Regions from separate parts of the Agarivorans sp. QJM3NY_25 genome, predicted to be linked through region 3. Evidence: predicted binding sites of a transcription regulator. Region 3 holds the regulator's gene; each other region holds the start of a gene.
What was found. Region 3 encodes sigma-54, which starts transcription at its own class of promoters, with help from an activator protein. Its sites were predicted from a motif close to GTTGGCACGNNNNTNGNNT; they were not measured.
Positions count from the first base shown of each region.

Region 1: ACRRSW_RS03235 (THxN family PEP-CTERM protein) is a predicted target of sigma-54. The motif match lies at 2,584-2,602, and genes of this name have one in related genera.
Region 2: ACRRSW_RS21015 (choice-of-anchor A family protein) is a predicted target of sigma-54. The motif match lies at 3,236-3,254, and genes of this name have one in related genera.
Region 4: glnA (glutamate--ammonia ligase) is a predicted target of sigma-54. The motif match lies at 6,171-6,189, and genes of this name have one in related genera.

Region 1 is NZ_CP194041.2:706,461-714,457, forward strand. Features, by position in the region: gene ACRRSW_RS03220 (exonuclease domain-containing protein) at 1-624, shown strand, start outside; gene ACRRSW_RS03225 (S1 family peptidase) at 715-1,473, opposite strand; gene ACRRSW_RS03230 (ThiF family adenylyltransferase) at 1,593-2,453, shown strand; gene ACRRSW_RS03235 (THxN family PEP-CTERM protein) at 2,649-3,557, shown strand; gene ACRRSW_RS03240 (PEP-CTERM/exosortase system-associated acyltransferase) at 3,725-4,687, shown strand; gene prsT (XrtA/PEP-CTERM system TPR-repeat protein PrsT) at 4,718-7,477, opposite strand; gene tviB (Vi polysaccharide biosynthesis UDP-N-acetylglucosamine C-6 dehydrogenase TviB) at 7,652-7,997, shown strand, end outside.
Region 2 is NZ_CP194041.2:4,579,545-4,587,541, forward strand. Features, by position in the region: gene ACRRSW_RS21000 (ADP-ribosylglycohydrolase family protein) at 1-231, shown strand, start outside; gene ACRRSW_RS21005 (NAD(+)--dinitrogen-reductase ADP-D-ribosyltransferase) at 228-1,058, shown strand; gene ACRRSW_RS21010 (GNAT family N-acetyltransferase) at 1,130-1,639, shown strand; gene ACRRSW_RS21015 (choice-of-anchor A family protein) at 2,177-3,133, opposite strand; gene ACRRSW_RS21020 (GNAT family N-acetyltransferase) at 3,405-4,163, opposite strand; gene ACRRSW_RS21025 (phosphate/phosphite/phosphonate ABC transporter substrate-binding protein) at 4,474-5,310, shown strand; gene ACRRSW_RS21030 (diguanylate cyclase domain-containing protein) at 5,311-6,849, shown strand; gene ACRRSW_RS21035 (carboxylesterase/lipase family protein) at 6,902-7,997, opposite strand, start outside.
Region 3 is NZ_CP194041.2:4,150,264-4,158,260, reverse strand. Features, by position in the region: gene ACRRSW_RS18955 (HPr family phosphocarrier protein) at 1-269, opposite strand, end outside; gene rapZ (RNase adapter RapZ) at 256-1,113, opposite strand; gene ptsN (PTS IIA-like nitrogen regulatory protein PtsN) at 1,140-1,583, opposite strand; gene hpf (ribosome hibernation promoting factor) at 1,592-1,879, opposite strand; gene ACRRSW_RS18935 (RNA polymerase factor sigma-54) at 1,906-3,411, opposite strand; gene lptB (LPS export ABC transporter ATP-binding protein) at 3,463-4,188, opposite strand; gene lptA (lipopolysaccharide transport periplasmic protein LptA) at 4,185-4,730, opposite strand; gene lptC (LPS export ABC transporter periplasmic protein LptC) at 4,693-5,250, opposite strand; gene kdsC (3-deoxy-manno-octulosonate-8-phosphatase KdsC) at 5,247-5,798, opposite strand; gene ACRRSW_RS18910 (KpsF/GutQ family sugar-phosphate isomerase) at 5,798-6,763, opposite strand; gene ACRRSW_RS18905 (calcium/sodium antiporter) at 6,802-7,773, opposite strand; gene ACRRSW_RS18900 (ATP-binding cassette domain-containing protein) at 7,923-7,997, shown strand, end outside.
Region 4 is NZ_CP194041.2:279,772-287,768, forward strand. Features, by position in the region: gene dprA (DNA-processing protein DprA) at 1-32, shown strand, start outside; gene ACRRSW_RS01245 (DUF494 family protein) at 35-508, shown strand; gene ACRRSW_RS01250 (DNA topoisomerase family protein) at 652-1,230, shown strand; gene glnG (nitrogen regulation protein NR(I)) at 1,479-2,888, opposite strand; gene glnL (nitrogen regulation protein NR(II)) at 2,901-3,956, opposite strand; gene ACRRSW_RS01265 (DUF4124 domain-containing protein) at 4,033-4,575, opposite strand; gene glnA (glutamate--ammonia ligase) at 4,680-6,086, opposite strand; gene typA (translational GTPase TypA) at 6,427-7,997, shown strand, end outside.

The DNA.
Region 1 (7,997 bases), 1.5 Mb from region 3:
CTTGGGATCCGCCAATATTTATCGACGCCTTTGCCCGCGCTTACGGCTGCATTTAACTCACTTCAGTTTTTGGCTTTAGATTTTGAAACCACAGGGGTTGATCCTCAAGAAGACCGAATTTTGAGTATCGGTCTGGTGCCGATGAGTCTTGCTCAGATAGAAATCGCTGAAGCGCAAGAGGTGTTCATTGCGCACGGGCAATACATAAAAGCGGATAGTGCAAGAGTAAACCAGATTACTCCGCAAATGCTTGATGGGGGGCTACCTTTAGAAGAAGGTATTAGTCTGTTATTTCAAGCTTTATCAGGTAAGGTGTTATTGGTGCATGGCGCTTGCATTGAACGAAATTTTATAGATGCTTACTTTAAACAATACCTTGGCATTGAACACTGTCCTTTGTATATCATTGATACTTTAGCGATTGAAAAGAAACTCAGTTATTCGGGGAGAACTGGTGCACATAAGAGTTTTCAGCTGAATGATTTGCGTCGTCACTACGGTTTACCTGACTACGCTTCTCACTCCGCCGCCAGTGATGCCTTCGCTTGTGCTGAATTATTCATGGTTCAGTGTAAGAAGTTGAATATAGCAGCTACGACTTCCCTGCGAGATTTACATCTCTAACTTGAGCATGGCGCTTCTGGCCATGGTTGAACAGGCCATCACTGATTCTGATCAGGCTCTTTAAAGGCCCGCTGGCTATAGCATGTTGCTTTACTGTGGTTTGACGGTTGCTAATAGTTGCTTCAAGTATTTCACGGGTATCGCGTAACTGATTGCACTGGGGTTACTTAATACCGCTTCTTTAGTTGTTTTGACAAATACTTTGTTGATGATGCCTATGACTTCGCCCGTATCTGGGTGGTATAGCGGACTTCCGCTATTCCCTGGATAGGCAGTAGCGTCGAGCTGATAGACATTATAGGGCGCTTTCAATCTTTTGAGTTGAGCAGGGTTTAATTCTCGAGCTGAACGCGCAGGTATCACGACCGGAGTAATACTGGAAATGATACCGCGGTGAGTGACAGGATAAAGTCCAAGTACTGCCCCGATAGGAAAACCGGTAAAGGCATATCGCTCGCCTTCCCTTACCGTTTGGTTTGACACGCGCATTGGCCTTAAGGGTTCTCCTTCAATTTTCAGGAGTGCGAGGTCGTGCTGTTGATTACTTGCCAGCAAGGTTGCGTACCTTAGTTGGGGAGACCGACCTTGGCCAACAAATACCACTAAGCGTTCTTTTTGTTGTTGATTTAAGGTTTTGGGAATGACATGGGCATTGGTCGCGATGACATTGCCGCTAACGGCAAATCCGGTACCACGTAAGGTGGCTCTTGGTGAGTTTAATTTGTTGAACGTTCCCACGCCGACCACCGAGGGCTTGATCTGCTCAATGGTATCGGCAAGTTGGCTTGATGCGGTGCTACTGTATAGCGCCAAGATGATAAGACTTACGATGACTGGAATGAGCCGCATATAGAGTTATTCCTTGAAATGCTGCCTCATATTAATTTTTACTCTAGGCTAGGGCAAGCTAGTATGAAAAGAACATCAAATAAAGTGTTGTGATAAAAACGTTATAACAGGGATGAATAATGATGAGTTTCAATTACGAAGATGCATTTTCGCGCAACATAGGGTGGCTTACCGACGATGAACAGCAACTATTACGCGGGAAGCGGGTGGCCATCGCTGGGGCCGGTGGGGTGGGTAGCGAACATATTGTTACCTTGGCGCGTTTAGGTGTCGGTAAATTTAATATTTCAGATTTTGATGAATATGAAGTGCATAACTTTAACCGCCAAGCGGGCGCATTCATGTCTACCGTTGGGCAAGATAAAGTCAAGGTGATGGAAAGTGTTTGCCTAGATATTAATCCCGAAGCCGAGATCTGTAGTTTTCCTGAGGGTGTATTTGAGCATAATGTTGACCAGTTTTTAGAGGGGGTGGATGTTTATGTTGATAGCCTCGATTTTTTTGCCCTATCGGCACGTAAGTTAGTTTTTCAGAAGTGCCTAGAGAAAAACATCCCTTTGGTGACCGCTGCCCCCCTCGGTATGGGCTGTGCATTTTTGTGTTTCATGCCTGGTGGTATGAATTACGAAGAGTATTTCCGTTTTGAAGATTGCCAAGATGAAAATGAGCAATATATTAAGTTTTTAATTGGTTTGTCTCCCGCAATGTTGCAGCGCCCTTATTTAGTCGATCCAAGTAAGGCCGATTTTCACGCGAAGAAAGGACCGTCGACGCCGATGGCAGTGAAGTTGTGTGCAGGCGTGGCGGCGACTTATGTATTAAAAATCCTTTTAAAACGAGGTGATTTAGTCACCGCTCCCCATGGTTTACATTTTGATGCTTACCGGAATCGTTTTAAAAAAACCTGGCGGCCAATGGGCAATCGGAACCCTTTGCAACGGTTGGTGTTTAAGATTGCGAAAAAAGTGGTTTTAAATTGAGGGCTTAGCAACTATTCGCTGAAATATAGCGGGAGTCGTTGCTTGATTAGAGGTGTCAGTAAATTTTACATATTGCTCATGAAAACGGATGTCATTTTATTTAAATTATTGTTTTCTAATCGTTTTTTAAGTTGGCATTTGAGTTGCATTGATATACTTGTATTTAACTCTGCGATGACCAAATGGACGGGCAATATGAATAAATTAAAATTGACTGGTATGGCATTAGCTTTAGGTGTTTCAAGCCTTTCGGCAAATGCTGTTTTAATCACGGATTGGGATTACTTAAACGACGCGGGTTTCGGCACTGATTATGTCTCAGAAGCTGGCGACGCAACAGGGATTAACGCTTCAGGTGCTACCTTAGATGACTTTGATACACTCTTTGGTGGTGAGCTTCCTAAAACATTGGCTTGGGGTCAACCTTATAAAGAGGTTAACCCTAACGAATTGCAAAGCTCTTTAATCGTTGACGATGCTAAAACTGGCTCGGTAACCACCAGTGTAGTGAATGGTGTTGGTGCTCTAGCTTTCTCTGAAGGTACTGGTTTAACCCATGAAAACTGGGGTGTAACGGGTGATACTTTGGTATCGGCGACCTTATTCGATGGTTTGTTTTTAGGCCCAACATCTCCAGTGGTGTTGCCTCCAACGGCTGGACCAACGCTACAATTTGAAATTCAATTTGAAGAAACCTACAACCACCCTACTGGCGGCGTATGTGAATATGGCGACACTTTAGATGGTGCAGTTGGTATCAATGAGGCTGGTTGTGCCGATTTATTTACCATTGTATTAGACGACAGTGTTTCTTTCACTCAGGAAGGTGATGCGATTTTCTTAAGCAATAGCTTCACCATCCCTGTAGACGGCTTAGACGATTATGAATACACCTTAACAACTCGTTTGTTAGGTCTAACATTCGTTGAGAATGTCGATTGTCCAGAAGGTAAAACCTGTATTGGTTTCTTAACTGAAGAAGATGATACCAATACTCTTGAAGCTGCATTTGCTATCTCAGCCAGAGAAGTGACAGAACCTGGTACCTTAGCTATATTTGGTTTAGGTTTATTAGGTTTGGCTGGTTTGCGCCGCCGTGCTTAAGGCTTAATAAAAACGTCGCTAAGAGTTAGCGTCATTAGTTGATATTAAAAGCGCAGCCCAGTACTGCGCTTTTTTGTTTTTGAGTCCTTGTCATTGATATTATTTAGCTGCTTTTAACTCTGGCGAGTGAGTGGGTTGCTTTAGATCGAAAGCTTTGAGAGTGCCTTATGATTCGTAATAAATACATAAAAAATTTGGCAAGCTATCCGGTGATTGGGCCGATGGTGAGAAGTGGTATTTCACTGCTAGTGAAACGAGAAGCAAAGTTAATTGCTCAACATTTTGCCGAGTATCTGCGTCCTGTGGTTGCTTATCGTCCCGATATTGTGCATGAAGCGTTTAGGATCCGTCATGATGTTTATTGTGAAGAACTAAACTTTGAGCCAATTCGAGACGATGGGATGGAGCAAGATGAGTTTGATGAATATTCTCGGTTCTGTTTGATCCAACATAAACCCAGTGCGGATTTTGCAGGTTGTGTGCGGATTGTATCCCCAAGTCATAAAGATGAATTACTTCCTATCGAGAAATACTGCGCGCAGGCAATTGAAGGCGCGAAATTCCATCCGGATCAATTTGAACGCTCTGAAATATGTGAGATCTCTCGTTTAGCGGTACGACCTCAGTTTCGTCGTCGTAAAGCGGATAATTTTGAAGGCGCGGCAGCGGGTGCCATTAATGAACAAACCTACTCAGAAGAAGAGCTACGCTGTTTTCCATTTTTGGCGATAGGTTTATATTTGTCGATAGCTTCGCTTGCAGTACGCTCCGGCACACATCATGCGTTTGTCATGATGGAACCTCGTTTAGCACGCAGTATGAGCTTTTTAGGGATCAAGTTTGAGCAGCTGGGGGCCGCTATCGACTACCATGGTTTGCGAGCGCCTTACTATATTAGTGCGTCGATGCTGATGCGAAGCTTGCCGGTTGGTTTTCAAAAACTGATGATGAATATTGACAAAGAAGTAGCCAAGGGTTGTCTGGCCGCCAGAAAAAATGATGATGATGATGAATACATTAAAAAAATGTATTCATCAAACTTCAAAGCAAAACCAAAATCAGACAATAGCCTAATGATGAGAAAAGGTTTTGTTTATTCTCCTGCGAAGGGCTTGTACCTACCGCAATAACTGCAAGCTTTCTCACCATTGGTCAGATGGTTATTTTAGCTGAGCTTCTAGCTCAGCTTTTTTATTCAGCAAGGCCGGATCGAGATCGATTAAACTATTCAACAAGGTTCTCGCCTGACTATGTTTGTTACTCGCAATCAGCGCTTCAACATAATGAACGCCAATTTCGTTATTGGCTTGCTGTTGATAGCTTTCTGCCAGAATTTCGGTGGCTTTTTCTGCTTGACCCGCTTTAAGCAACATATAGCCATAAGTGTCTTTAATCTGGGCGAGTTCAGGTTTGAGTTGATAGACTTGTTTGGCGTATTTTAAAGCTTGTTGGTTGTCTTGTTGCGCATGATATACCCACGCGAGGTTATTCAAGGCAATGATGTTTTCAGGCTCCTTACTGATGATCTTCTGGTAACTTTGCAAAGCTTGCTGAGGGTTTAAACTCATTTGTAATTCTGCTAATTGCAGCTGTAATGGTTGTGCGGCTTCACCATGCTCAGACAGTGTTTTTTCTACAAATGCAACAGCACGCTCGGGTTGATTGGCGTCTTTGTAAGTTTGAATTAAACGATTTGCGGTTTGCATGCTGGGGTGCTTGCTATATAAGTCTTCAAAAGTCTTAATCGCTAAAGGCAAGTTTTCTTGGGTAAGATAAATATAACCTTGTTGTTGAATCGCGGCTAAGGTTTTCAACTGGTTTGGGGCGAGGCTATTTAAGGCCTCTTGGCTTGCCGCAGCATTGCCTGTTTTAAGCAACAATACCGAATTTAAAAAAATCATTTTTTGATTATTTTTAAATACTTTGACTGCTCTGTTGCTCAACGCCACAGCTTCATTTAGCTTATTATTAGCCTCTAATACATTAATGTTCTTAATATAAGCCGCTAACGATAATGGAGAGTTATCTAACCAGCGTCGATAAGTGCTAATTGCATTGTCGTTCTGCTTATCTTGTAAATATAGGTCGCCAATTAACTGCCAGATTTGGTCGCTACGTAGCAAAGGCTCGACCTGTTCAAGGCTTGTAATCGCTTGCTTAAAGTCTTTTTTGAAGACGAAGTAGCGGCCTAATTGTTCTTGCAATAGATTAGAGTTGGGTTGTTCCAGTAGTTGCTGATCGAGTAAGGCTTTAACCTCTGCCATTCTATCTAGTTGGCTGGCATGCCCCATTAAAAATTGAAACACTCGCAAGTTTTCTGGATTTTCGGTCTTGAGTTGGTAAATAATTTGGTAAGCTTTTTCGGCCTTGCCGATTTGTACATAAGCAGAAGAACTAAATAGTGTAGCTGGTACATCTTTCGGATTATCTTTAAGAACTGATTGGTATGCATCCAGTGCTTCTTGATAACGACCGAGTTGCTCTAATAATGCGCCTTTATACAATTTTACCGCTTGGTCTTTAGGGTGTTCACCTAGCCATTGCTCAAGTGCTGCAAAGACCTCGTCGGTTTTTTTCTGCTTGTAATGAAAGGCTTGGATCCCCAGGAAAGCTTGGGTTTGCGCTGGATTTTCTGCGAGAACTTGATTTAGGGTCTCTAAACCTTTGGGGTCATTCTGTTTTAGTTGTAACAAGCCCAATTTAGCCTTGGCCGATAAGTTACCAGATGCGGCAGCCTTTTCGGCAATTTGTAGTGCCTCTTCAGTTCTCCCCAGCTGGTTGAGCTGGATGCTGACGGTACTCAAAAAATTGCTATCTTGAGCGTCGGTAAGCGAACTCTGGTTAAGCTGCTCTAGTGCAGAGTCTAATTGACCAATACGAAACTGGGTGGTCACATACAGGCGTTGAGCAAGGGCGTTGCCCGGGTCTTTGGTAATCACTTTCTCAAGTTGAGTGAGTGCTTGCTCATACTTGTTTAGTTTGTAAGCGGATATGCCTGCAATTAGTTGGGTTGAAGTATTGTTTGAACCATTTTGTAAGGCTTTAGTGGCCAGTGTAAATGCGCTATCAAAATCTTCTTTTTGAAACTGAATATAAGCTTTTAATTGGTTACTCAGTATATGGTTCGGCGCCATTTTTAAGATCCTATTGAGATAGGGTTCGGCCTCCGAATACTGTTTGTTTTTCACTAATGCTTGCGCCAAATATAGGGTGAATTGAATCGCATCTGGGGCCAATTCAACGGCATGACGATAGGCCGCCACTGCCGTTTCTATATCGTTGGAGAGCGTTGCTAAGTGGCCTTTCAGCAGCCAAACATCGGTGTTATTTGGCGCCTCTTGTGCCAGCTGATCGATGGTACTATTGGCTTGGTCATATTGCTTATCAGCTGCAGAAATACTGGCGCTTGCCATTCGTGAGTAGGTATTCTCAACGCCCAGCTCTTGTGCCTGATTCAGAGTGAGACGAGCCTTATCGATTTGACCTTCTCTAAATAGCGAGAGGGCATAAATGGCCAGCAGTTCGGTTTCTACATCTGCTTCAAGGGGGCGATTATCAGGGATCAGTTTAGAAATTTTGTCGGCTTGATTTTGATTTAAATAGCTTCTTGCGAGTAGCGGTAAGACTTGCGCTTTGTCTGCGTTAAGCGCTAAGGCTTTGAGCAATTCTTTTTGTGCGGCTGGATAGCTGCCTCGATTCAAATAAATTCGTCCTAAAGAAAGTCGGGCTTGTCCGAGTTCACCATCCTTCTTTATCGCATTTTTCAGTTCGATAATCGCGGCACTATTATCCCCTTCGGCCAGATAATTAGTCGCCTTCGTTAGATGCTCTTGGGCTGAATCGCCACCACAAGCGACTAAGCTTAAACTTAGTGCACCTAATACTAGTAATTTTTTCATTCCAAACTGATGATTACTCATATCTTTCCCTGTTTGTTGGATTGATAAATTTGATAAAGAGCATACAACGGAATTAGCTCGATGTCCTACTTTGAGCAGCCTTTTGTTGAGAACTCAAGTTATACTCTTACTTTCTTCTTCAATATGCGGTTTAATTAGCCCAGATTATATAATTTTTATCACATAGGTGTGTACATGGACGTGAGTATTGCTGTAATTGGTTTAGGTTATGTTGGTTTACCTTTAGCCATTGAATTTGCCAAGAAACGCAAAGTGATTGGCTTTGATATTAACCAGGTGCGCGTCGCTGAATTACAGCGGGGGATTGATCTGACTCAGGAAGTGAGTGACGATGAGTTAAGTGATGTTGCCAATAACATGAGTTATAGCAGCCAGATCGAGGAATTGGCTAACTGTAACGTCTTTATTGTTACAGTTCCGACACCAATTACAGAACACAAACAACCTGATTTGACTCCATTGATTAAAGCCAGTGAAACGGTTGCAAAAGTGCTCAAACCTAAGGATATCGTGGTCTATG
Region 2 (7,997 bases), 430 kb from region 3:
ATCAATAGTGACGATTTTGAATCCTGCGTGCTGGCGGCGGCCAACTTGGGCAACGATGCCGATACCACCGCCGCCATTGCCGGTCAGTTAGCTGGGGCTTATTACGGCCATCAAAATATTCGTCAGGACTGGCGGCAGGCCTTGCATCAACACCAACAGATTGCCAGCTTGGCCGATGGGCTGTTCGCGGCTTCACAAAACCAGCCAGAACACGTCATCGCAGCCCGATGAATTCGCAGCTCTACAGCCCCAGCGCCAGCGAAACGCAGTTATTGCAGCAGATCTGCCTGCCGCTGAATCATTGCAATCTGCCTTCCTGGTTACTGGCCAGTTTGGCCTATCAGCAACAGCCGATCCCCTTGCAACTGGATTTAATTAGCACCTGGTATCCAAAATTATTTACGGGTGTAAAGCGGGCCGAAACTGCCGAACAACGCGCCGCACAGTTTAAAGACTTTATGAATTTTCGCTTTAACTTAGCGCAGGGGCGCAGCCAAGCAAACCCAAACCACCAACCTCCGCCGCGGCCGAAGGTCAACTATCGACGGCTATTGCTGGGGTGGTTATTTGACTCCGATAATCAACAGGGGGCGGCGTGGCGCAGCTGGGTGGAGTCACGCTTTGGCCTGCTCACTTGTTTTCACCATGAAACGCTGGCCGATCCGGACGGCCCGGCCTATTTGCGCTTTCGCCAACAGTGTAGCCAAGCGACCTACAATACCAATGAACTCTATGACCAGTTGGATCTACTCTACTGCTTTTGCCAACAGGAGCTGCGGCTGCGTCACCCCAATGGCGAGCACCTCAGCCTCTATCGAGGTTGCACCGCCTTGCCGGAATATAACCTCGAAGGACGAGCGGTAAAACTGTTCAATAACCTCAGCTCCTTCACCGCCGATCCCGAGGCGGCATTACGCTTCGGCTCAAAAGTGTTTGCGGTGCAGGTGCCTTTGAGCAAAATCGTCTGTTTCGAGTCGCTACTGCCCCGCAGCCTGCAAGGCGAGCAAGAATTCATGGTCTTGGGTGGCTTATATCGCGTCGAACCTTTCAAGTTTTAAAGACCAGCAGTTGACAGAATATCAATGAGTGATGCACGTTGGTCTAAGTATATTGCTATTTGGAGCATTCAATGATTAAAACCAAACAATTAAAACTAAGAAAACCCGATACAAACGACATCGACATTATTGCAGAGATTTTATCTTGTCCGCTGCAAACTAAATATCTTCCTCACGAAAAACCATATTCAACACAACAACAACGCAGTTATCTAGAAAATCGAATACAGCATTGGCAAGAGCATCAATTTGGAACCTTTATTATTGAACTTACCCATCAAGCCTCTAAAAAAATCGGCTTTATCGGCTTTGAATATGCACCGAACCCAGCGTTTATCGATATCCGAATGGGCCTGGTCCATGCCTGCGGGGGTTATGGTTATGCGACTGAATCGGCACATGCAGTCCTAAAATGGGCTTTTAATCAAAACATAGCCAATGCGCTCTATGGGGTTGCTGTACAAGAAAATATTGCCTCCCAACGCGTGCTTACAAAGATCGGAATGAAACCCGTGCAAGACGTAGATCTATACCATCGACCGGGTCTGATCAACTTTGTCATTGAGTCGCCAAAGTCATAACACCATCATCAAATCCACCTGAAATGAACTCACAGAGGACCCAGACAAGCATGCAAATAGTCACCGCAGAAAAACAAGAAAAGGAACAAAATATTCAGCGCCACACTCTCAAATTGATAATTCGGTAAAATATGAGTCAACGCCTCCGAACAGAGCAGATTTTGTATTAACTAGAGATGAGAAACAGCAATTCCCATCCAATGAAGCAAAGCTCTCTGACCGCGAGGCCATAATCTACATTCATAAACTGATTCAATATAATTGCTTGTTAACGACACTTCGAGGCAGCAACTAAGCATTTGTTTTTAATCCGAATATTACTAGTGTTGAGCGCTAACAGGTGAATCACATTATCAATACTCAAATTTGCAAAATAGCAAATGATAAACACAACCATTGGGCCATCTGAAGGCGTTTAATACTCGCCTCAAAAAGTGCGGCCAGTCCACCGCCAAACCGTTCGAAATGGCACTAAAAAAGCCCCATGCAAGGCATGGGGCTGTTCACAGGCGCACAGGAAAATAGCTAAAGCTGATTTTAGATGCAATTACGGCGGCGCGATAACACCACAAAGCCTAAGCCAAGGGCAAATAAAATAGAACTCGAACCTTCACTCACCGTCGCAGGAATTTGCGGCTCTTGCCAGTTAAAGCCGGTATTGTGGAATTCTCTGGCACCGGTGAAACTCTCTGCCGCAACACTGCCATCAAACACTGCACCACCAACCAAATCGGCATCCATTGCCAATACCGCGCCGACAAAGGCGATACTGTTAAAATCGATAGTTTCTGCTTCGTAGAAGTTCCACAAAATATTCGCCGCGCCAATGTTCAGGCCATCATCTAAGATCCCAAAACCGCTGGTAAGGTTGACCCCTCCGGCTACCGATACCGCAGAGCCGGCTACGTTAATAACCACCGTTTTAGCCGAGCCAGCCGCTAATGACAAAGAGTTATTTTGGGCAAACACCTCACTGAAGTTGACATTAAATACCGCCATATCATCGCTACCACTATAAGACAAGTGACTAGCGCTAAAGCTACCATTTGCAGTTAAACCGGAAAAATATGCGGAATCGGCACGTAGTTGCGACTCAAGACCAGCCATATTACTGGCCATGGCAGCTTGCTCGCCTGCCGTCACTTTTTGCACACTGGAGCCGCCACCATTTAGGTTTACGTTGCTCACATTTAAGTTGCCACCGTAAGTCAGGCTGCCAGCATTCAGGTTAATATTCGAAGCATTGATATTGCCTGCAACTGTAACCGTATCTTCAAAAGGGACGGTGGTTTCACGAATCGCAAAAGTTGGCGATTGCCCAGCGGCATTTAAGTCACCACCAATAATGGTTCGTCCTTCGACTTCTCCACCTTGGTAGTTATAGTCACCAGTGAGGATTAAATTGTAATCACTTAAAGGCGTTGCTTGGCTAGCAGCTGAGTACAATAAGGCAACACCGATCACTGCTGCTTGGCCAAATTTTTCATAAAACATATAACTTTTCCTGATACTGCTAAGTCGCCTAAATTTATTCTATGTTTTCAAAGTGAAACCGTGATAAGCGATGGTTTCTCGACCGCTCAGTCCGCGCATCAAAGGCAAAAATTAAGCCAACAAGTAAATAACCATTTAATTCAATGTCTTATAAATAGGTAAATAAAAGTGTACATGAGGAATGATGCAAATGTGTAAAAAAACTCGACAACTGCTCAATATTAGCATTTCAGCAACAAGCTTTAGATTCGCCTCATCATACGATACGAGCTTAAGCTTGAATGAATTTGTCAAACCGACTATCCATACATGCACTAATATCTGTCGTCACAAACCGACCGTTGTAAAACAAACTAAAGATGGTTGCCGGAGAAGGACAGTTTTGCGCCTGCTGGCAAGTATCAAGCTTAATAACGGTCAATGGAATATGACGTTTTTCACAACTTTCTCTTAAAGATTGAGTCGCATGATATTCAGCAAAAGGGCAGCGATTAGAGAAATAGACGACACAGCCTTGCGGTACAAGCCCCGGGCTTTTAAGCTGAGCAGCGAAGCTAGGGAGTACCGACTCCTCGTCGAAGGCTAAACAGAGTAAAACGAAGCCATCCGCAGTTTCATCGCACACCACAAAATCCTGTTTAATTAACCATTTGCTATCGCTCATAAAATGATTTTTGTTGCGACCCGCCACCACAACTAAACCTAGTTTGGCCTGCTGCTTGGCATCTTCAATCGCTTGGTTTAAAAGATATAGACCATGCCCATGGCCTTTATATTTTCCCGACACCCAAAAACAACCAAGCGCCAAGTAATTAGGCGCCACGATCGGCAACCATGCGGTTTCGGCAGGACCATATTCAATAAACACCTTTGCCCGTTGATTGAGGCGTTTGAATACATAGCCTTGCTCAAATTGTTGGGTTAACCAGTCTTTTTTTGCCTGATAACTTTGTTGACACTTTTTATCCGAAAATGCACAGCAGATATGCTCAGTTGCAATATTCGACGGACTTAAACTGATGTATTCCACGTTTCAACTCCTTGCTCCTTAACCTTCATCCATTAACTCCAATCAAGCGCTTGGTTCGCCAATAAATAAAATAAAGACCACTTTCTACACAAACGCCACTTTCATGCGCCTTAAAGCCACACATGATAATGGTACTCACTCATAACAAGCGTTTATAAGTTGAGCCATGCAAGAAGCCACGATCTTGTTTGCCAAAAGTGACATACTCACCAGAAATAACCAGAAATAACCAGAAATCTCGATGACACGACTCATTGTGACTATATTGTAAAATAAGCTGATAATGCCCCCCAATTAAAGTAGGTGCCCGATGAAGCAACTGACTGCCCTTATTTTATTTATTTTAAGTACGACCAGTACCACTGGTTACACAGCGCAAACAGAGCGAGTTTACTCTGTGGGGATTGTGCCTCAATTTGAAACCAATAAACTGCATCAAATTTGGCACCCAATACTGCTGCAGCTAACCGCTAAAACAGGCTACAAATTTAAATTGTTGGGCTCCACCTCTATCCCTGATTTCGAGCAAGACTTGGCCGCTGCCAAATACGACTTCGCTTACATGAATCCTTACCACCTGCTGATTGCCAATCAGCAAGCTGGTTATCTTCCTTTAGTTCGCGATCATGGCCGTAAGCTTTATGGCGTATTAGTTGTAAAAAAAGACAGCAATATCACAAGCCCTACACAACTAGATGGCAAGACCTTGGTTTTTCCGTCGCCTAATGCACTGGGCGCATCGCTACTGATGCGACAAGAACTGAAAGACCAATATGACCTCAACTTTAACGCTCGCTATGTCAAAACTCACGACTCTGTTTACCTCAATGTATTATTAGATGAAGCAGACGCAGGCGGTGGAGTGCAAAAAACCCTGAATCGCCAAAAGAAACAATATAAAGAACTACTAAACATCATTCACAGCACCGCAAAAGTAGCGCCTCACCCCTTTACTGCACGACCTCAAGTTCCAATTGAAGTAAGAGAGCGAGTACGTGATGCTTTATTAGAGATGGGCAGCTCAAAAAAAGGGCTGTTACTATTATCCAAGATCCCTATTAACAGTATAGGATCGGCAAACCTAGATGATTATTTACCACTCAAAACAATGGACCTTGAACGTTTCTATGTGGCGCCAAATAAATAGATGAAAATTAATTTAAAGCTCGCGATACCACCTTTGATAGGCCTGATTCTGATAAGCCTGATTATTCAGTTGTACTGGATCCCGCTGCAATTGGAAAACGCCAAGACAGAATATAAGAAACATACTTATGAATTGCTCACTTTGGGAGAATCATCAATTGCCAAGAGCCTACTACAACGAGACTTGGGCGCTTTATACGTTCACCTCGAATATTTAGAAGAAACCTATAAGTCTCGCTGGCAGAACATCGCGCTATATAACTATAACAACAAGCGTTATTACCCCATCGTAAAACCATCGCTAAATGACAAGCAGAGCAAGCAACTAATTCATATTGTTCATGAACTAAGTTCAGGAGAGAAATATCTAGGTCGTATTGAGTTAGACGTAAACTGGAGTGATAAGCGACAAACCGTTATCTCGGATATTAATAAGGTGAGAAACATGGTGATAGGCTTGGTTTTATTAAGCCAACTCATTGCCCTATTAAGCCAATATAAAATTATCTATAGGCCACTTAAAAAGCTCAGCCTCGCCACCCAGAAAGTCGTCGAAGGTGATTTTAGACCGGCACTCCCATCACTAACGGAAGACGAAATTGGCGATCTAAGCAAAGCATTTAAAACCATGGTAGAAGAACTGGCATTCCGTAAAAATGCGCTTGACGAACATGCTATTATTAGCGCCGTAGATCGCTCAGGTCGGATCACCTACGTCAACACCAAGTTTTTACAAATATCCGGTTATTCTGAAGAAGAACTGCTCGGCAAAACTCACCGAGTGATTAAATCAAAAGTTCATTCACCAGAATTTTATAAGAGCATGTGGTCAACCATCACTCAAGGCAAGGTGTGGCAAGGAGAAATTTGTAATTTGACGAAAAACGGTGAGCACTATTGGGTCAGCTCAACCATTGTCCCCTTTTTAAATGAACACGGTGTGCCGCAACGTTATATCTCGTTACGCACCGATATCACCGAGCAAAAATCCGCTGAAGAACGGCTTCGGCACATGGCCAACCATGATGCCCTCACAGGTCTAGCCACTCGACGACTCTGTCGGGAAAAGTTGTCTACCGCCATCGCGATGGCACATCGTCACAAAAAATGCGCAGCTGTTTTATTTATTGACCTCGATGGTTTTAAAACAATCAACGACAGCTATGGTCATGATGCTGGTGATGCAGTGCTGATGAATGTTGGCAAAAGACTTTGCGCCACGGTACGTGAAATGGATACCGTGGCACGGATTGGCGGGGATGAGTTTATGGTGGTATTGAGCGACATTAGCGATCCTGACGATATCAAATTAATTGCGCAAAAGCTGATTAACAATTTGAAGGCTCCTTTTCATTTCAACGAGCAGCCTCTTCAGATCGGAGCCAGCATCGGTATCGCACTGTATCCAGACCATGCTCAAGATGCAGAAAGGCTGATTAATCGAGCCGATGAAGCCATGTATACGGTAAAATCTAATGGCAAAAACAATTATGCTTTTGCCGAAAAAGATTCACCGCCTCATACTGAACACCCGCATTGACGCTCAAATTCCCCAGTTATTTTAGTGGGGTATTTGAGCTTGAAGCGAAGCGCTAGAAAGAATAGCCATCCCATAACAGGCGTCGCGACTTTTCTGGATCGCGCTGTTGCTTTGACTGGGCGTCAAAACGCATGCTATAGCGTTGATTAAGCTGATACTGGCTCCAACTAACTTGACCTGTTTTCGCAAAATCAAGCCACTGACGATGCATCGAATCGGCCAGTGATTGTGGTGCATCACTACCAACAAACGCTTTGGCTTGCTCCGTTGCTAAGGTATTGAAAGAGAAAGGAACATCCACAAAATGGGCGGCCCCTAACTGACCTCCAAATGCTTTTGAACGCCAGGAAAAATTATAATGCCAAACTGGATTACCATTGTTGACCAGTGTCTCTGCAATATGTAACGCCGGCATTCTAAAGGTGTAGTCCGATTGAATATCGGCGAAGATATCCCCCTGAGTTGCTTGCCCATCCTCGGAATACACCTGCATTGGTTTTCCCGCTAACTTTAAGTCCCCTAAAAATAGCGACACCTCGGCATTCGTCATGCGGTCTAGTTGGCCACCAGGAACAAGATACAATCTCGCTTCCTGATCGGTGCTACCAACAATGACCGGAATGCTCGGATCGGCATTTTTAGCAAGGTTCACCATTGGCGTATCAACAATCAGATTCCCGTCCATAACAGGCAGAAAAGCCGTTCCACCCCAAGACAACTCGCCCCATTGCTCACGGTCTTGGATCTGCTGCCCCAGCGCGACTACCCCAGCAACTAGCTCAGGATAAGGCACACTCGCAATTCCTTCAATTGAGGCTGCAACCTTGAATCGTTCAGCAAATGCCTCGCTTAGGCGCGTGGCTTGCGCTGTGCTTACCGCCTGCATTGGCGGGCTTTGCATAATCGCTTTATGAAATAGACCTTTCGCCGCCGGAGTGCCGAGTAAAATTGCAACACTTTCGGCCCCAGCCGATTGTCCAAATAAAGTCACCTGTTTAGGATCACCACCGAAGGCAGCAATATGCTGTTGCACCCATTGCAAGGCGAGAATTTGATCCAAGATCCCGCGATTATCGGGTGCGCCTTGCAAATGCATAAAACCATCCACGCCAACCCGATAATTAACCGTGACCACAATCGCCCCCTGC
Region 3 (7,997 bases):
TATTCCTCGTCGAAGTTTGCTTCAACGAGTTGTTGTATGGCATCGAGAGCAGCCTCTGCATCGTTACCTTCAGAGATTATCGTGAGGGTATTGCCTTGAGCGCTTGCCAACACCAGCAATCCCATCACGCTGGCAGCCGAAGCGGTTTTTTTCCCGTCAATAATACTTACTTCAGCTTCAAATTCTTGTACCAATTCGACCAGTTTGGTGGCTGGGCGAGCGTGTAAGCCCAGTTTGTTTTTTACGACGACTTGTCTAGTGAGTTTCAAGTTTATGTTCCAAAGTTCGATGGCGCCGCTGCACCTTACGTTTTTGACTAAAGTGTTCAGCCAGTTGTTCGGCGACATAAACACTACGATGTTGTCCGCCAGTACAACCAATTGCGATGGTCAGATAGGCGCGATTATTGGCTTCTAAATGCGGCAGCCAAGATCCTAATAAATCAGCGATTTGCTGGATGTACTGCTCTACAAGAGGCTGCTTGGCTAAATAATCTTTAACCGCTTGATCGAGACCGCATAAAGGTCGTAGTTCTTCTTGCCAGTGCGGGTTCGGTAAAAAGCGAGCATCAAATAGGTAATCGGCATCATTGGGTACGCCATTTTTAAAGCCAAAGGACTCAAACACCATAATTAATTGCTGCTGTTGTTCTCCGGTCACTCGCGATCGAATGAGCTGACTCAATTCATGTACGGATAAACGCGAGGTATCTATTCTTAGGTCAGCATTGCGAGAAATGGGGGCGAGCAGGGCGGTTTCAGATTCTATGGCCTTGGCTAGAGACATGTCGTTTTGACTCAGTGGATGAACCCGCCGAGTTTCACTGTAGCGGCGGATCAGCGCATCATCTTTCGCGTCGAGAAAAATACTTAATAGGTTAAGCTCAGAGCCTTCATCGCGAATTAGTTGACCGATGGGTGAGGGTTCATCAGGTAAATTTCGCACATCAATGCTAATGGCGACTTTGGTGTACTGTCTTTTTAGGTGTTCAATTAAAGGACGCCATAATACGACTGGTAAATTGTCGACACAGTAATAACCTAAATCTTCTAATACTCGTAGTGCGACCGTTTTACCTGAACCGGAGCGCCCGCTAACGATAATCAGTTCCATGATAACCCCTAATAACGATTAGAGTCTTAGGCTATCATGATCGTGTATAATTCGTCATCACTTTGTGCTGTACGAAGTTGTTTGCATATTTGCTTATCGTTAAGTTTTTCAGCAACTTGAGCGAGAGTATTTAGATGTTGTTGACATTGGTCTTCGGGAACCAGTAAGGCAAATATTAAATCAACGGCTTGATTGTCAATGGCGTCAAAGGAAATCGCCGGAGTACAGCGTAATAATACTGCGGTCGCATGGTATTGATTGCCTATTCTACCGTGAGGGATCGCGATGCCTTGGCCAATGCCAGTACTGCCCATGCGTTCACGATTTAATAAACTTTCAAATATACTTTTAGATGTGGTGTCGAGTTGCTTCGCAACTAGTTCACTGATCAATTCCAATGCTCGTTTTTTTGACGAACATTGGACTGCACTTTGGGTGCAGTCCAAGCTTAGTACTTTATCTATTTGCATTACTATGACTAATGTTTGGTGAGTTTTTCTTTATGCTTAATGACTTGGCGATCGAGCTTATCGATGAGGCTATCGATGGCCGCGTACATATCAGCGTGTTCTGAAGTGGCGAATAATTCACCACCATTTAGGTGTATAGTGGCTTCGGCAATCTGATTCAGTTTTTCGACATTGAGAATAACATGGACATTATTAATTTGGTCGAATCGTCGTTGTAGCTTAGTAAACTTAGTGTGGACATATTCTCTCAAAGACTCAGTGATTTCTACGTGGTGTCCAGTAAGGTTAATTTGCATAGATGTCGTCCCCTTTATAGTGGCCTTTAAATAAGGCTCTTACGTTGGTTAGAAGGTGGAATAGCCAATGACTCACGATATTTAGCTATCGTACGCCTAGCCACCTTGATGCCTTGATCTGCCAAAATATCAGCGATTTTACTATCGCTGAGTGGTTTACTGGTATTCTCGGCAGCAACCAGTTTCTTAATTAATGCACGAATGGCTGTTGAGGAGCATTCTCCTCCACCATCGGTAGCCACATGGCTAGAGAAAAAGTATTTGAGTTCGAAGATCCCGCGAGGGGTATGCATGAATTTTTGAGTCGTGACCCTAGAGATCGTGGATTCATGCATTTCAACCGCTTCGGCAACATCATTCAATACCATCGGTTTCATGGCTTCTTCACCATATTCAAAGAAAGCTTGTTGGTGATGCACGATGCAATTAGAGACTTTCAGTAGGGTTTCGTTACGGCTTTCAATACTCTTGATGAACCATTTTGCTTCTTGCAGATGGCTGCGAATAAACTGGGTATCGTTGGCGTTGGTCGAGGTTTTAGTCATCGATGCATAATGTGAATTGATGCGTAGTTTTGGCATCGCGTCAGGATTGAGTTCAACCACCCAGCGACCTTGACGTTTAATCACCGAGACATCGGGAATTACGTATTGGGCTTGATTTGGTTCGACGGCATTACCAGGTCTTGGCTCTAAGGTGTGAATCAGCCGCATCACTTCGCGTAGCTGCTCCTCTTTTAACTTGGTTTTACGGGCCAATAAACGAAAATCTCGATTTGCTAATACGTCAATATGATTCGATACGATGTCTTTCGCTTCATTCAGCCAAGGTGTTTGTTCGCTGAAACGACTTAATTGGATGAGTAAGCATTCCTGTAGAGAGCGGGCAGCAATACCAACTGGATCGAAGTGCTGAATACGTTTAAGTACTGCTTCAATTTCATCTAACTCGACATCTAAATCATTATTTTCAATCGAACGTAGTCCCTCAAGTAATTGCTCACAATCTTGGGTCAGGTAACCTGATTGGTCGACTGCGTCGATGATGGCGAGGGCGATAGCTTGGTCTATTTCACTAAAAGGCGTGAGGCGCATTTGCCAGAGCAAGTGATCTTGTAAGGAGTCAACGGTTTCACCTTGAAACAACATGTCGTTGTCATCACTGCTGCTACCGGATGAAGAGCTGGCAGGAGCCGAGCTCGCGCTGTAAATGTCATCCCAAGTTGAGTCAACCGGAAGATCGTCTGCGACGGTATCTTGACTAATCGCATCGCCAGTTTCCATCTGGCTGCTATCGATCTCCGTTTGGCTATTGTTTGCATCACTATTTTGCTCGCTGGCTGATTTAAATTCAGCCGAGTCTGCGTCATTTGCTTGCGCTTCATCTGCTTCTAGCAGAGGATTACTCTCCAAAGCTTCTTGGATTTCCTGCTGCAGATCCAGCGTCGAAAGCTGGAGTAAGCGTATGGCCTGTTGTAACTGGGGGGTCATGGTTAATTGCTGACCAAGACGCAACTGCAAAGATGCTTTCATTAATTACCGCTGTTCCTTCTTTTTATTATCGCGTTTGAGGACATACTTTAACTATAGCTTGAATTGTTCACCGAGATAAACTCGTTTCACATGCTCATTTTTAAGTATCTCCTCAGGTTTTCCTGAGGCTATCAGTTCGCCTTGGCTAACGATATAGGCGTGCTCACAAACATCTAGTGTTTCTCTTACATTGTGGTCGGTGATCAATACACCCAGACCGCGATCACGAAGATGTTCAATGATTTTTTTTATATCGATAACAGAAATAGGATCCACGCCTGCGAAGGGTTCGTCAAGCAAAATAAACTTAGGTGCGGCAGCTAGAGCGCGGGCAATTTCTACTCGGCGACGTTCACCGCCCGACAGACTCATGCCTAAATTCTTGCGAATATGACCAATATGAAACTCTTCAAGTAAGTCATCGAGCGCGCCCATTTGTTGTTGTTTATCGAGGTCTTTACGTGTTTCTAAGACCGCTAAAATATTCTTTTCTACCGAGAGGCGACGAAAGATAGATGCTTCTTGCGGTAGGTAACCTATGCCTTTGCGAGCCCGGGTATGCATGGCGGTACTTGACAGATCTTCGTTGTCAATTAGGATCCGCCCTTGGTCCCTTGGGACTAAACCAACCACCATATAAAAAGTGGTGGTTTTTCCAGCGCCATTGGGCCCTAATAAACCGACAATTTTTCCAGTTTCAACATTGAGACTCACGTTTTTAACGACCTTGCGCCCCTTGTAACTTTTGGCAAGGTTTTCTGCAATTAAGGTACTCATGGTTGAGGCGTGGCCTTGGGGGCAACTTTGTTGAGTTGTTGGGGTAAGAAAATGGTGGTCACCCGACTGTTTTGGTCGCCCTGAGCAACCATTTCTTGTTTGTTAATGCTGTATTTAATCATTTGACCTTTGACTAAGCTTTCTTCTTGCTTCAGCAGTGCATTGTTAGTAAGCGTAAGCGTTTGAGTCTTCAAATCGTAACGCACTTCGTTCGCCTCTGCTTCAATGGGCTTACCATTATCTAAGAGCTGATAGAAGGTGGCTGGTTTGCCTTTTGCTATCATCACTTCGCTGCCTTTTTGCTCACTTCCGATAACGCTCAGTTCTTCGGCGCGCATTTTTATCGAGCCTTGAGTCACGACGACATTATTATAAAAAGTGACGCGATTTTCTTTGATATTAACCTGTTGACGGTCGGCATCGACGACAATTTGTTTATTGAAGTCGTCTTCAAGCGCTTGAGCCCCCCAACTGATGAGTAACAGGCTTGCTAAAAAGGCTAATTTATTCTTGTGGATTGTGGTAAACCGCTTCGATATCATTTAATAAAGTCACTATTTCATTGGCTAAATCACCGTTCATTCCGCGTCCATATAATTCGTAGGATGGGCCATAAACGGTAACGAGTTTATCACTATGCATGGTTTCGTTTTGCAGGTCGATTTCCAAGCTGTCTGTAATTAAGTCACGAACGTATTTGCTGCGACTCAAGTTTTTAATTACTACATTGTCATTTAACATGACCGTGTGTTGCTGCTGTACTGTAGCTTGATCGGCCACGATTTGCCATACAGGTTGTTTGGGATCGGGATATACCAAGATTTTTGGTTGGCTGAAAGTGGTGTGCTTGAGTTGCTCAAAATACGCCATCTGTTCGGCATAAATACGATAGCGGGGCCTTCCCTGTTCGCCAAAACTAACACTGTATAGCTGTTCGGCAATAAAATTGGGTTTATTGATTTCGCGAGTTTCGGTCAGTTGTTGGGTATCTGACGGGCTGAGCTGCCAAAGCACCAAAGCCACCATAAATAAAACCGCAAAAAACCAAGTGGGTTTATTCATATACTCATGCCCTGAGCATTTTGTAGCTGTCCTTGTGCCTGAAGAATTAAATCGCATAATTCCCGCACTGCACCATAACCCCCAGCGGTTTTAGTCACTAATTTGGCAGCTTGTTTACATAATGGATGGGCGTCATATACAGCAACCCCTAAGGCACAGGCATTCATGACTGGAACATCGACCACGTCATCGCCGATATAGGCACAGTATTCGGGGCTTAAGCTTAGCTTTTGTTGTAATTGTCGATAGGCTTGCATTTTATCTTGCTGGCCCTGAAATATATGCTGCACACCTAAAGCTTGCATGCGGGTGCTGACTAAATTTGATTGGCGGCCGGTAATAATCGCAACCTCAATACCTGCATTGAGTAATGCTTTAATACCAAAGCCATCATGGGTGTGAAAGGCCTTTAATTCTTCGCCATCATTACCGAGGTAGATCCGACCATCGGAGAATACGCCATCGACATCACAAATGAGCAATTTTATATTTCTGGCTAAACTGTAGTTTTGCTGGGTGACCGCACCGTAGGGCGTTTCAACACTCACTAATAGACTCCTGCTTGCAGTAAGGTGTGCATATTAAAAGCGCCAATTACGGTTTGTTGATGGAGCACAAATAGACCGTTAATTGAGTCTTTCTTCATCAGTTTAAGCGCATCAAAGGCTAACCAATCATCTTCTATTACTTTAGGGTTGTGTGTCATCACTTGACCAATTGGCGTTTCATGAATATCGATACGCTGATCTAGGATCCTGCGTAAATCTCCATCGGTAAAAATTCCGACTAAATGTTGCTGCTGATTGACGACGCCAACCATACCTAAACCTTTGGCGGTAATTTCAAATAGTGCTTCTCGAATAGTTTGTTCGACTACAACTAAAGGAATTTGTTCCCCGCTGAGCATAATGTCGTGAACACTCAATAGCAGTTTTTTGCCTAAACTGCCACCCGGATGAGATAGTGCAAAATCATCGGCAGTGAAGCCTCGAGCTTGGAGTAGCGCCACGGCTAAAGCATCTCCCATGACGAGCGTAGCGGTAGAGCTAGCGGTTGGCGCTAAGCCGAGAGGGCACGCTTCACGGGGAACGGCAACACACAGGTGGTAGTCGGCCAATTTTGCCATACTTGAGAGAGGGTTACTGGTGAGTGCAATTGAGCGTACACCGATACGGTTGAACACCGGGTATAAGGAGAGGATCTCTTCTGACTCTCCAGAATTTGAGAGCGCAATAACAATATCATCGGCGGATATCATGCCCAAATCACCATGACAGGCTTCGCCAGGGTGCACAAAAAAAGCTGGGGTCCCGGTCGACGCTAAAGTCGCGGCTATTTTATTGGCAATATGACCCGACTTCCCCATCCCGGTAAGGATGACCTTACCTTTACCCGCTAAGATTAACTCACAGGCTGCACTAAAATCTTGGTTTAAGTATTGGTGCAGATTTTCGATGCCCAAAGCTTCGATTTCTAAAACCTGTTTAGCGGTGGCGATATAATCAATTGACACTCAATTTCCCTCAAATAATGCTGAATAAAAATAGTCGCTTAAGCCGAGAATAATAACAGTTGATAGGCAACAAAGCTGCAGCATAATATTGCGCCTTCCCAACGTGATATTTTGCGACTTCTGCCAAAGAAGCTCATTGACATCACAAACAGTAATAAGGTTACCCCCATCATGACATAGAAGTCACGTTCGGCAGCAAGGGCGTCAATTGGACCGGGGGCGAGCATTGCGGGGACCGCTAATACGGCTAAAATATTGAATAGGTTTGAGCCGATAATATTACCCAGAACCAGGTCATCTTCTTTCTTGATGACCCCTGCGATACAAGCAGCTAGTTCTGGCAGACTGGTGCCGATGGCGATGATGGTCAAGCCGATCACTAAATCACTGATCCCAAAATAGCGCGCGATTTCTGAGGCTGAACCGACTAATATGTCAGCACTTATCGGCAATAATACTAAACCAACCGCAAGCCACAACAAAGCTTTGCTGGTTGCTACATCTTTGGGGACTTCCGAAGCGGCTTCTTCCATCATTGGATCTAGTTTGGCGTTGTTACGTTGACGTAGCGAGCCGATGATGAGAAAGGCCATCATGGTTACAAATATCGTCAATAATAAGGTACCTTCTATATATCCAAGATGTTGGTCATGTAATATCCAACCAGCAAATGCCGTGGCGGCTAACACCATCGGTAATTCTCTAAATAACGTTGATGATGAAACGAATAAAGGTTTGAATAAGGCGGTCACGCCGAGAACTAAAGTGATATTGGTAATGTTGGAGCCGATTACATTTCCCACTGCGGTATTCATTTTGCCTTCTAAGGCGGCGGTTGCTGAAACCATAACTTCTGGGGCAGAGGAGCCCAAGGCGACGATGGTTAGGCCAATAATCATCGGCGGTAAACCAAAATTGTTAGCAATAGCGGCAGCGCCAAAAACAAAACGATCAGCACTCCAAACTAAGAGCGCTAAACCAACAACTAATAATAAACATTCAACGAACATGGGTTTCCTTGGATCAACAAATATCAGTGATGCGGACAAAATAGCAAGCATTGTCAACATTTTCCTGACAAAAGGGAAGAGTTTAACCTTGAGTGTCATCAATTATCTCAATAATATGGCAGCCTTGAACAGTCAAGATTGCTGATGGAGTGGCTAAAAATTTGATTGAAGTAAAACAATTAGCATTTCAGCGCGGTGACAAAGTTATCTTTGAAGGCCTCGAT
Region 4 (7,997 bases), 1.1 Mb from region 3:
CAGGTGGTTATGTGAAGCTGAGGAGGAACTAGTTATGTTTGATATCCTCATGTATCTATTCGAAACTTACATTCATAGTGATGTAGAGCTGCTGATGGATCACGATGAGCTTACAGAAGAGCTTAGCCGTGCGGGATTTCATAAAGAAGAGATCTATAAGGCCTTAGATTGGTTGGAACAACTTGCAGCCTTGCAAGATAGTGACAAACAACCTTATTTGAATCCTTCAGATATACCATCATTACGCATTTATACTGCGCCAGAAATTGCCAAGTTAGATGTTGCTTGTCGAGGTTTCCTACTGTTCTTAGAACAGATGAAAGTCTTGAATGCTGAAACACGTGAAATGGTAATTGACCGGGTGATGGAGCTTGACGGACCAGAACTTGAGCTGGAAGATTTGAAATGGATCATTTTGATGGTGCTATTCAATGTTCCCGGTAGTGAGTCGGCCTATCAGCAAATGGAAGAATTGTTATTTGATCTTGGTGACGGGCCTCTGCATTAAAGTGCTTAGGTTTGAAGCGATGATACACCGCTAACTGGCGGTGTTTCAGGCTGCTTATTGCTCAATCAGACACGCCGCTGTCGAATTAATACGCCTCAACCTGCAATTTTGTTATGCTTAGCCAAGTTGAATGAGGTGTAGCCATGTCCAAAATTGATCCTAAATTGTTTTCTGCGCATGAACATGCCTTAGAGAAAGAATACGAGGTTTGTCCCAAGTGTGGTGGTGAGCTGCAGCATCGCAGTAGTAAATCGGGAGCTTTCTTGGGATGCAGCCAATATCCCAGCTGTGATTATAGCCGCGCCCTACACCAGCAAGACCACTCCTTGGAGAAAGTTTTACCCGGTACTATTTGTCCCGATTGTGGGGAGCCCTTGATGTTGCGACAAGGCCGCTATGGCATGTTTATCGGTTGCAGTGCTTTCCCCCAATGTCAACACATCGAATCGGCTCAGCCGCAAGCCGAAGACTCGCCCGATATCCAGTGCCCTGCCTGCGGTAAAGGGCAACTGGCGAAACGTCAATCTCGTTATGGTAAAACGTTCTATGCTTGTGATTGTTACCCGAAATGTTCGTATGCGGTCAATGATAAGCCAGTCGCGAAAGCTTGCCCTGATTGTGGCTGGAAACTATTAGTACTGAAAAAAACCGCAGCAGGAATACGCGAAGTTTGTCCGCAAAAAAACTGTCAGTATAAGAGTGCACCAATCGAGCAGAATTAAACTGGCGCAAACATTAAGGAAATAGAAAGGGAAGCTCGCTTCCCTTTTTGCTGGCTTTATATCGCACTGCATGTGAGATAAACAGTTATACCAATCTAACTCATGATCGGTTCAATCCTGCTGGCCTAAATCACTGCTAACGGCGTGATGTATCTTGTCATTAGGCCACTAGTTACTGAACTTCACGCTGGGTTATCGGCAGATTTATGCTGCGCAATAAGTTGATCATATAATGAATCAGATTGATATTAGTCTTCGACGTTCAGCTCTTTGAGTTTACGGGTGAGCGTGTTTCTCCCCCAGCCTAATAAGCGAGCGGCTTCTTGTTTATGCCCATGGGTATGTTCTAAGGCGGTGGTGAGCATGATCCGTTCAAAGTCGGGCATGGCTTCACCCAAAATATCAATTTGTCCCGAGACTAACTGTTGCGACACCCAAATTTTTAGCAGGGTTCTCCAGTTTCCTTCACTATTCTCCTCGTGTTCGGTGACGACCGGTTTGCTTAACTCAGTCGGAAGATCCGCCGGTAATACTTCTTGACCACTGGCCATCACCGTAAGCCAGCGGCAAACATTCTCGAGTTGTCTTACATTACCTGGCCAAGCGAGTTGCATCATGAACCTTTGGGTATCTTTGTGTAAGGATTTACTCTCTACATTTAGTTCTTTGGCGGCCTGGCTTAAGAAGTGTTTGGCGAGTGATGGAATGTCTTCACGACGTTCACCCAGAGATGGTAAGTGAATTCGAATCACGTTGAGGCGATGGAATAAATCTTCACGGAAGTCGCCTTCGGTCACTTTCTTCTCTAGGTTCTGGTGGGTTGCCGCAATGATCCGTACATCCACTTGAACAGGTGAATGGCCTCCGACCCGATAAAACTGTCCATCCGCTAATACCCGTAATAAACGAGTCTGAATATCGAGAGGCATGTCACCAATTTCATCTAGAAATAGGGTACCGCCGTTGGCTTGTTCGAAGCGTCCATGACGAATATTGTTAGCACCCGTAAATGCCCCTTTTTCGTGGCCAAATAGTTCAGATTCGATTAAATCTTTAGGGATCGCGGCCATGTTTAAGGCAATAAAGCTGCCATTTGCGCGGGGGCTGTGTTTGTGCAGTGCATGGGCAACCAGCTCTTTACCGGTCCCCGATTGACCGTTAATCAAAACTGAAATGCTAGAGCGGGATAGGCGTCCAATCGCCCGAAACACTTCTTGCATCGCAGGTGCTTCACCAATAATTTCTGGTGCGGGAGAACTGGGTTTGCTACTGACTTTATTACCTTTTTGCTCGCGGGAAACGGCAACGGCCCGTTCGGTTAAGGCGACTGCTTCATCAATGTCGAAGGGTTTGGGTAAGTATTCGAATGCGCCCCGTTGATAGGCATTTACCGCACTATCGAGATCGGAGTGGGCGGTCATAATAATCACCGGCATTTCTGGAAAATGGGTCTGGGTTTTTTCGAGTAAACTTAAACCATCCATGCCTGGCATTCTAATATCAGAAATAACCACATCGGGCTGCTCGTAATCGAGCTGCTGTAGCATCAATTCTCCATCGGCAAAGCTTAAGCAGTCGTAGCCCGCAGTTTTTAATGCTTTTTCCAACACCCATCTGATAGAGCTGTCGTCATCAACTACCCATACTGTTGCTGCCATCTTAGTACATCCTTAACGTCTTAGGGGAAGATGAATGGTAAACTCGGTGTGACCCGGCCAACTTGCGCATTCAATCTTGCCTTTATGTTGATTGATTAAATTTTGTGCGATTGATAAGCCCAAACCAGTACCGCCTTCTCGTCCCGTGACCATAGGGTAAAATAGGGTGTCGAGAAGTTCGGTTGGTATGCCTGGGCCGTTATCGATGATTTTAATTTCTGCTGCTAATCTGAAGCGCCGGCCCGCAATGGTGGCTTGGTGCGCGGTTCTGGTGATGATATTGATGGTTCCGCCTGCAGAGCCAAGCGCTTGAATTGCATTCTGTACAATATTGAGAAAAGCCTGCAGTAATTGTTCGTGGTCCATTTCAAAATCGGGAATACTTGGGTCGTAATCACGATCGATGGTGATCCCCTCGGGGAGTTCGAAGCCAACTAATTGGCGTACTTTTTCTAATACCGAATGCACATTGTGTAATTCGTGTTGACCGGGACGCTGTGGCCCGAGTAAACGATCAACCAGTTTTCGTAATCGATCCGCTTGCTCGATGATAATGCCAGTGAACTCTTTCAGTTCTGGATTTACCAGTTCTTTTTCCAATAGCTGTGCTGCGCCCCGTAATCCACCTAGTGGATTTTTTATCTCGTGAGCTAAACCGCGCACCAATTCCTTGGCCGCTTGTTGCTGAGCGTGTTGATAAAGTTCCTGTGAGATTTTCTTTTGTTGGCCAATGGCACGCATTTCTAACATTAAGCGATAGGAATGTTGCTCTTGTAATCGGGTCGCCGAGAGCTCGACCAAGGCATGATGGTTATCAAACACCAAGGTGACTTCGTTGTCGGTAAAGCTTTGACCAACCCCGCAGATGCTGCCTAACTTACTTAGGTCTAGTGAGCTGTGTTTAATTTGTAAAGTCAGTGGTTCGTTGATCAGCCGTTTCGCACTTTGCCCGAGTAATTGCTCGGCCGAAGCATTCACATATTGGATATTGAGTTCAGCATCGAGCAACACAATCGCTGTTACCTGATTTTCAAGTACCAAGCGCTCTAGCCCAGAAATCTTCAACACAACTCTCTCCTGAATGGGTAGCACCACTTTGGTGCCTCTGCACTAATTTTAACGCTAAAAAGCAGAGAATGAGAACTTAGCTTCCCCCTGCTGTAGTGCTTACGCTGCCTGATGTTTTAGCACGGTGCAAAAATATGGTTATTGTTTCGGATGATGCAATAAGCTTGCCCGAACTATCGACTAGCTGCACTTGAATTGTGTGGGCGCCTCGATCAATGTTGGTGAGTTGAAAATGAGCTTGTTTAGATAACTGGCCTTGAGGCAGCTGATCGAGCACTAATTTGTAGCTCATGCTGTTATTTGGTGCGGGGGAGGTAGCGGCTTTGATGGTTATTTTACCTTGATTATCCCTGATTGTTTGTTCATTCAGTGGCTGGCTGATATTTAATTGATATTTGATGGTTTTTTCAGCTTTCTTGACTGCTGCCCGAGGGCTTACCAGTGGCCCTTGAGTTGCTGGAGGGACGGGGTTGACCTCTAATTGAGTGGCACCCGCTTGCGGCTGATCGGAGAAGTGAGTGACACCTTGTGCATCCACCCATTGGTAGACGGTGTTGTTTGCTTGGGCGCTGAACAATATGCAGTGCATCGCTAAAAAGATCGTTAAATATTTACCCATCTTTATTTCCTCTGAGCTAATTAATTAAGGTGGGCAAGATTTACATGAAAAGCAATAAAAAAACCCGCTTAAAAGCGGGTTTTTGAAGCGATTTAACGTTTTGTTTATACGCTGTAGTACAATTCGAACTCAACTGGGTGAGTTGTCATGTTAATGCGTTCAACGTCTGCAGCTTTCAATGCGATGTAAGAATCGATGTAATCATCACTGAATACGCCACCGGCAGTTAAGAATTCGCGGTCAGCATCTAGATTCTTCAGTGCGTCTTCTAACGAAGTTGCAACTTGTGGAATGGCTGCAGCTTCTTCTGCTGGTAGGTCGTACAAATCTTTATCCATAGCATCGCCAGGGTGGATCTTGTTCTTGATCCCGTCAAGGCCAGCCATCAACATGGCAGAGAATGCTAAGTATGGGTTGGCTGATGGGTCAGGGAAGCGAACTTCGATACGACGTGCTTTTGGAGATGGAACCACTGGGATACGAATTGACGCAGAACGGTTACGTGCTGAGTAAGCTAGCATTACCGGGGCTTCAAAACCAGGGACCAAACGTTTGTACGAGTTAGTCGAAGCGTTCGCAAAAGCATTGATTGCTTTCGCGTGTTTGATGATACCGCCAATGTAGAACAATGCAGTTTCAGATAGGCCACCGTATAGGTCACCAGCAAACAAGTTTTCGCCGTCTTTCCAAATAGATTGGTGAACGTGCATACCGCTACCGTTATCACCAACAACAGGCTTAGGCATAAAGGTTGCTGTTTTACCGTAAGCGTGAGCAACGTTGTGGACAACATATTTAAGAACTTGAGTTTCATCGGCTTTTTCAACAATTGAGTTGAATAAAGTTGCGATTTCGTTTTGACCAGCGGTTGCTACTTCGTGGTGATGCGCTTCAACCGTTTGGCCCATTTCTTCAAGTACTAAACACATTGCAGAACGTAGGTCTTGTGAAGAATCGACAGGGGCAACTGGGAAGTAACCACCTTTCACTCCAGGACGGTGACCAGTGTTACCATCTTCGAAGTGCTTGTCTGAGTTCCAAGATGCTTCATCAGCATCAATTTTGTACATAGAACCTGACATGTCAGTTTTGTATTTAACATCATCAAACAGGAAGAACTCTGGTTCTGGACCAAAATAAGCTGCATCTGCAACGCCAGTAGAGCGCATGTAAGCTTCAGCGCGCTTAGCAACTGAACGTGGGTCACGGTCGTAACCTTGCATCGTTGCGGGTTCAAGAATATCACAACGAAGGTTCAGAGTGTTTTCTTCAGTGAAAGGGTCTAATACGGCAGTAGATGCATCTGGCATCAAAACCATGTCAGATTCGTTAATGCCTTTCCAGCCAGAAATAGAAGAACCATCAAACATTTTACCGTCGGTGAAGAAATCTTCGTCAACCTGGTGAGATGGGATAGATACGTGTTGCTCTTTACCTTTAGTATCAGTAAAGCGTAAGTCAACGAATTTAACTTCTTGCTCTTTAAGCAAAGCTAAAACTTCTGCAGACATGTTTTTAACCTCCGGTGTCATCAAAATTGATGGTTCAAACGATTTAGTAGTATTTATGACGAATTAACGTTGTTGTGTTGCTTCAAGCTAAAATTGTGCCAACACATAAGGCCTTGATATATATGGTGGTACTACGACTAGGCATCAAATTAGTGCAAACTAACGCACCTTATTGGTGCTATCTTTGTCCATATTGGTGCATGAGCTTTTGAGCAGATCAATCATACCCTAATTGCTAGTTAGAAAAACCGTGATCAACTTAAAACTATGAGAATTTGTCGTTTATATGTACAATAGCCCACTTTTTGATTTTACCTCATTATATAAAGGGCTAAACGCCGTGCTAGATAAGTTAAGAAACATCGCCATTATTGCTCACGTCGACCATGGGAAAACTACCCTGGTAGACAAGCTATTGCAGCAATCAGGAACTCTAACTACCCGTGGCGATGCTGAAGAGCGAGTCATGGACTCTAACGATATTGAAAAAGAGCGTGGTATTACGATTCTTGCAAAGAATACTGCTATCGAATGGCATGATTACCATATCAATATCGTAGATACTCCTGGACACGCCGACTTTGGCGGCGAAGTAGAACGTGTGATGTCAATGGCTGATTCGGTCTTGCTGTTGGTTGACGCACAAGAAGGCCCAATGCCGCAAACCCGCTTTGTGACTCAAAAAGCTTTTGCTCAAGGCCTGAAGCCAATTTTGGTGATCAATAAAATCGATAAGCCTGGCGCTCGTCCTGATTGGGTGATGGATCAAGTATTTGATTTATTCGATAACCTCGGTGCCACTGATGACCAATTAGACTTTAAAGTTGTTTACGCATCAGCTATCAATGGTTGGGCGACAATGGATTTAGATAATCCATCAGACAATATGGAACCACTGTTCCAAGCGATTGTAGATAACGTTGCACCTCCAGCCGCTGATCCAAACGGCGATTTCCAAATGCAAATCTCTCAGTTGGATTACAACTCTTATGTCGGTGTGATTGGTGTTGGCCGTATTACCCGCGGCAGTGTTGTGCCAAACCAGCAAGTGACCATTATTGGTGCTGATGGTAAGAAACGTAACGGTAAAATAGGCCTCGTGCTAAATTACCTCGGTCTTGAGCGTAAAGAAACTTCTCTCGCGGAAGCGGGTAACATTATTGCTATTACTGGTTTAGGCGAGTTAAAAATCTCTGACACCATTTGTGATACCAATAATGTAGAAGCTTTAACTCCTTTAAGCGTAGATGAACCAACGGTGAATATGACCTTCCAAGTGAACAACTCTCCGTTTGCTGGTAAAGAAGGTAAGTTTGTGACCTCTCGAAATATTTTAGAGCGTTTACAAAAGGAAATGGTGCATAACGTTGCATTACGTGTTGAAGAAATGGATGACCCAGATAAGTTCCGCGTATCAGGCCGTGGTGAGCTTCATCTGGGGATCTTGATTGAAAACATGCGTCGTGAAGGCTTTGAACTTGCAGTATCACGTCCAGAAGTAATTCTACGTACCGTTGACGGTCAACTAGAAGAACCCTATGAAACAGTGACCATTGATGTTGAAGAAGCGCATCAAGGCAGTGTTATGGAGCAAATGGGCATTCGTAAGGGTGACCTTACAGATATGGCACCAGACGGCAAAGGCCGTGTTCGCATGGACTTCCTAATGCCAAGCCGTGGTTTGATGGGTTTCCAAACTGAATTCATGACACTCACTTCGGGTTCTGGTTTGATTTATCATACTTTCGAGTGTTACGGTCCACACAAAGGCGGCACCATTGGTCAACGTCAAAATGGCGTATTAATCTCCAATGCTACCGGTAAAGCACTGACTTACTCGTTGTTTAACTTACAAGACCGAGGTCGTTTGTTTGCTAAACATGCTGACGAAGTATACGAAGGTCAGATTGT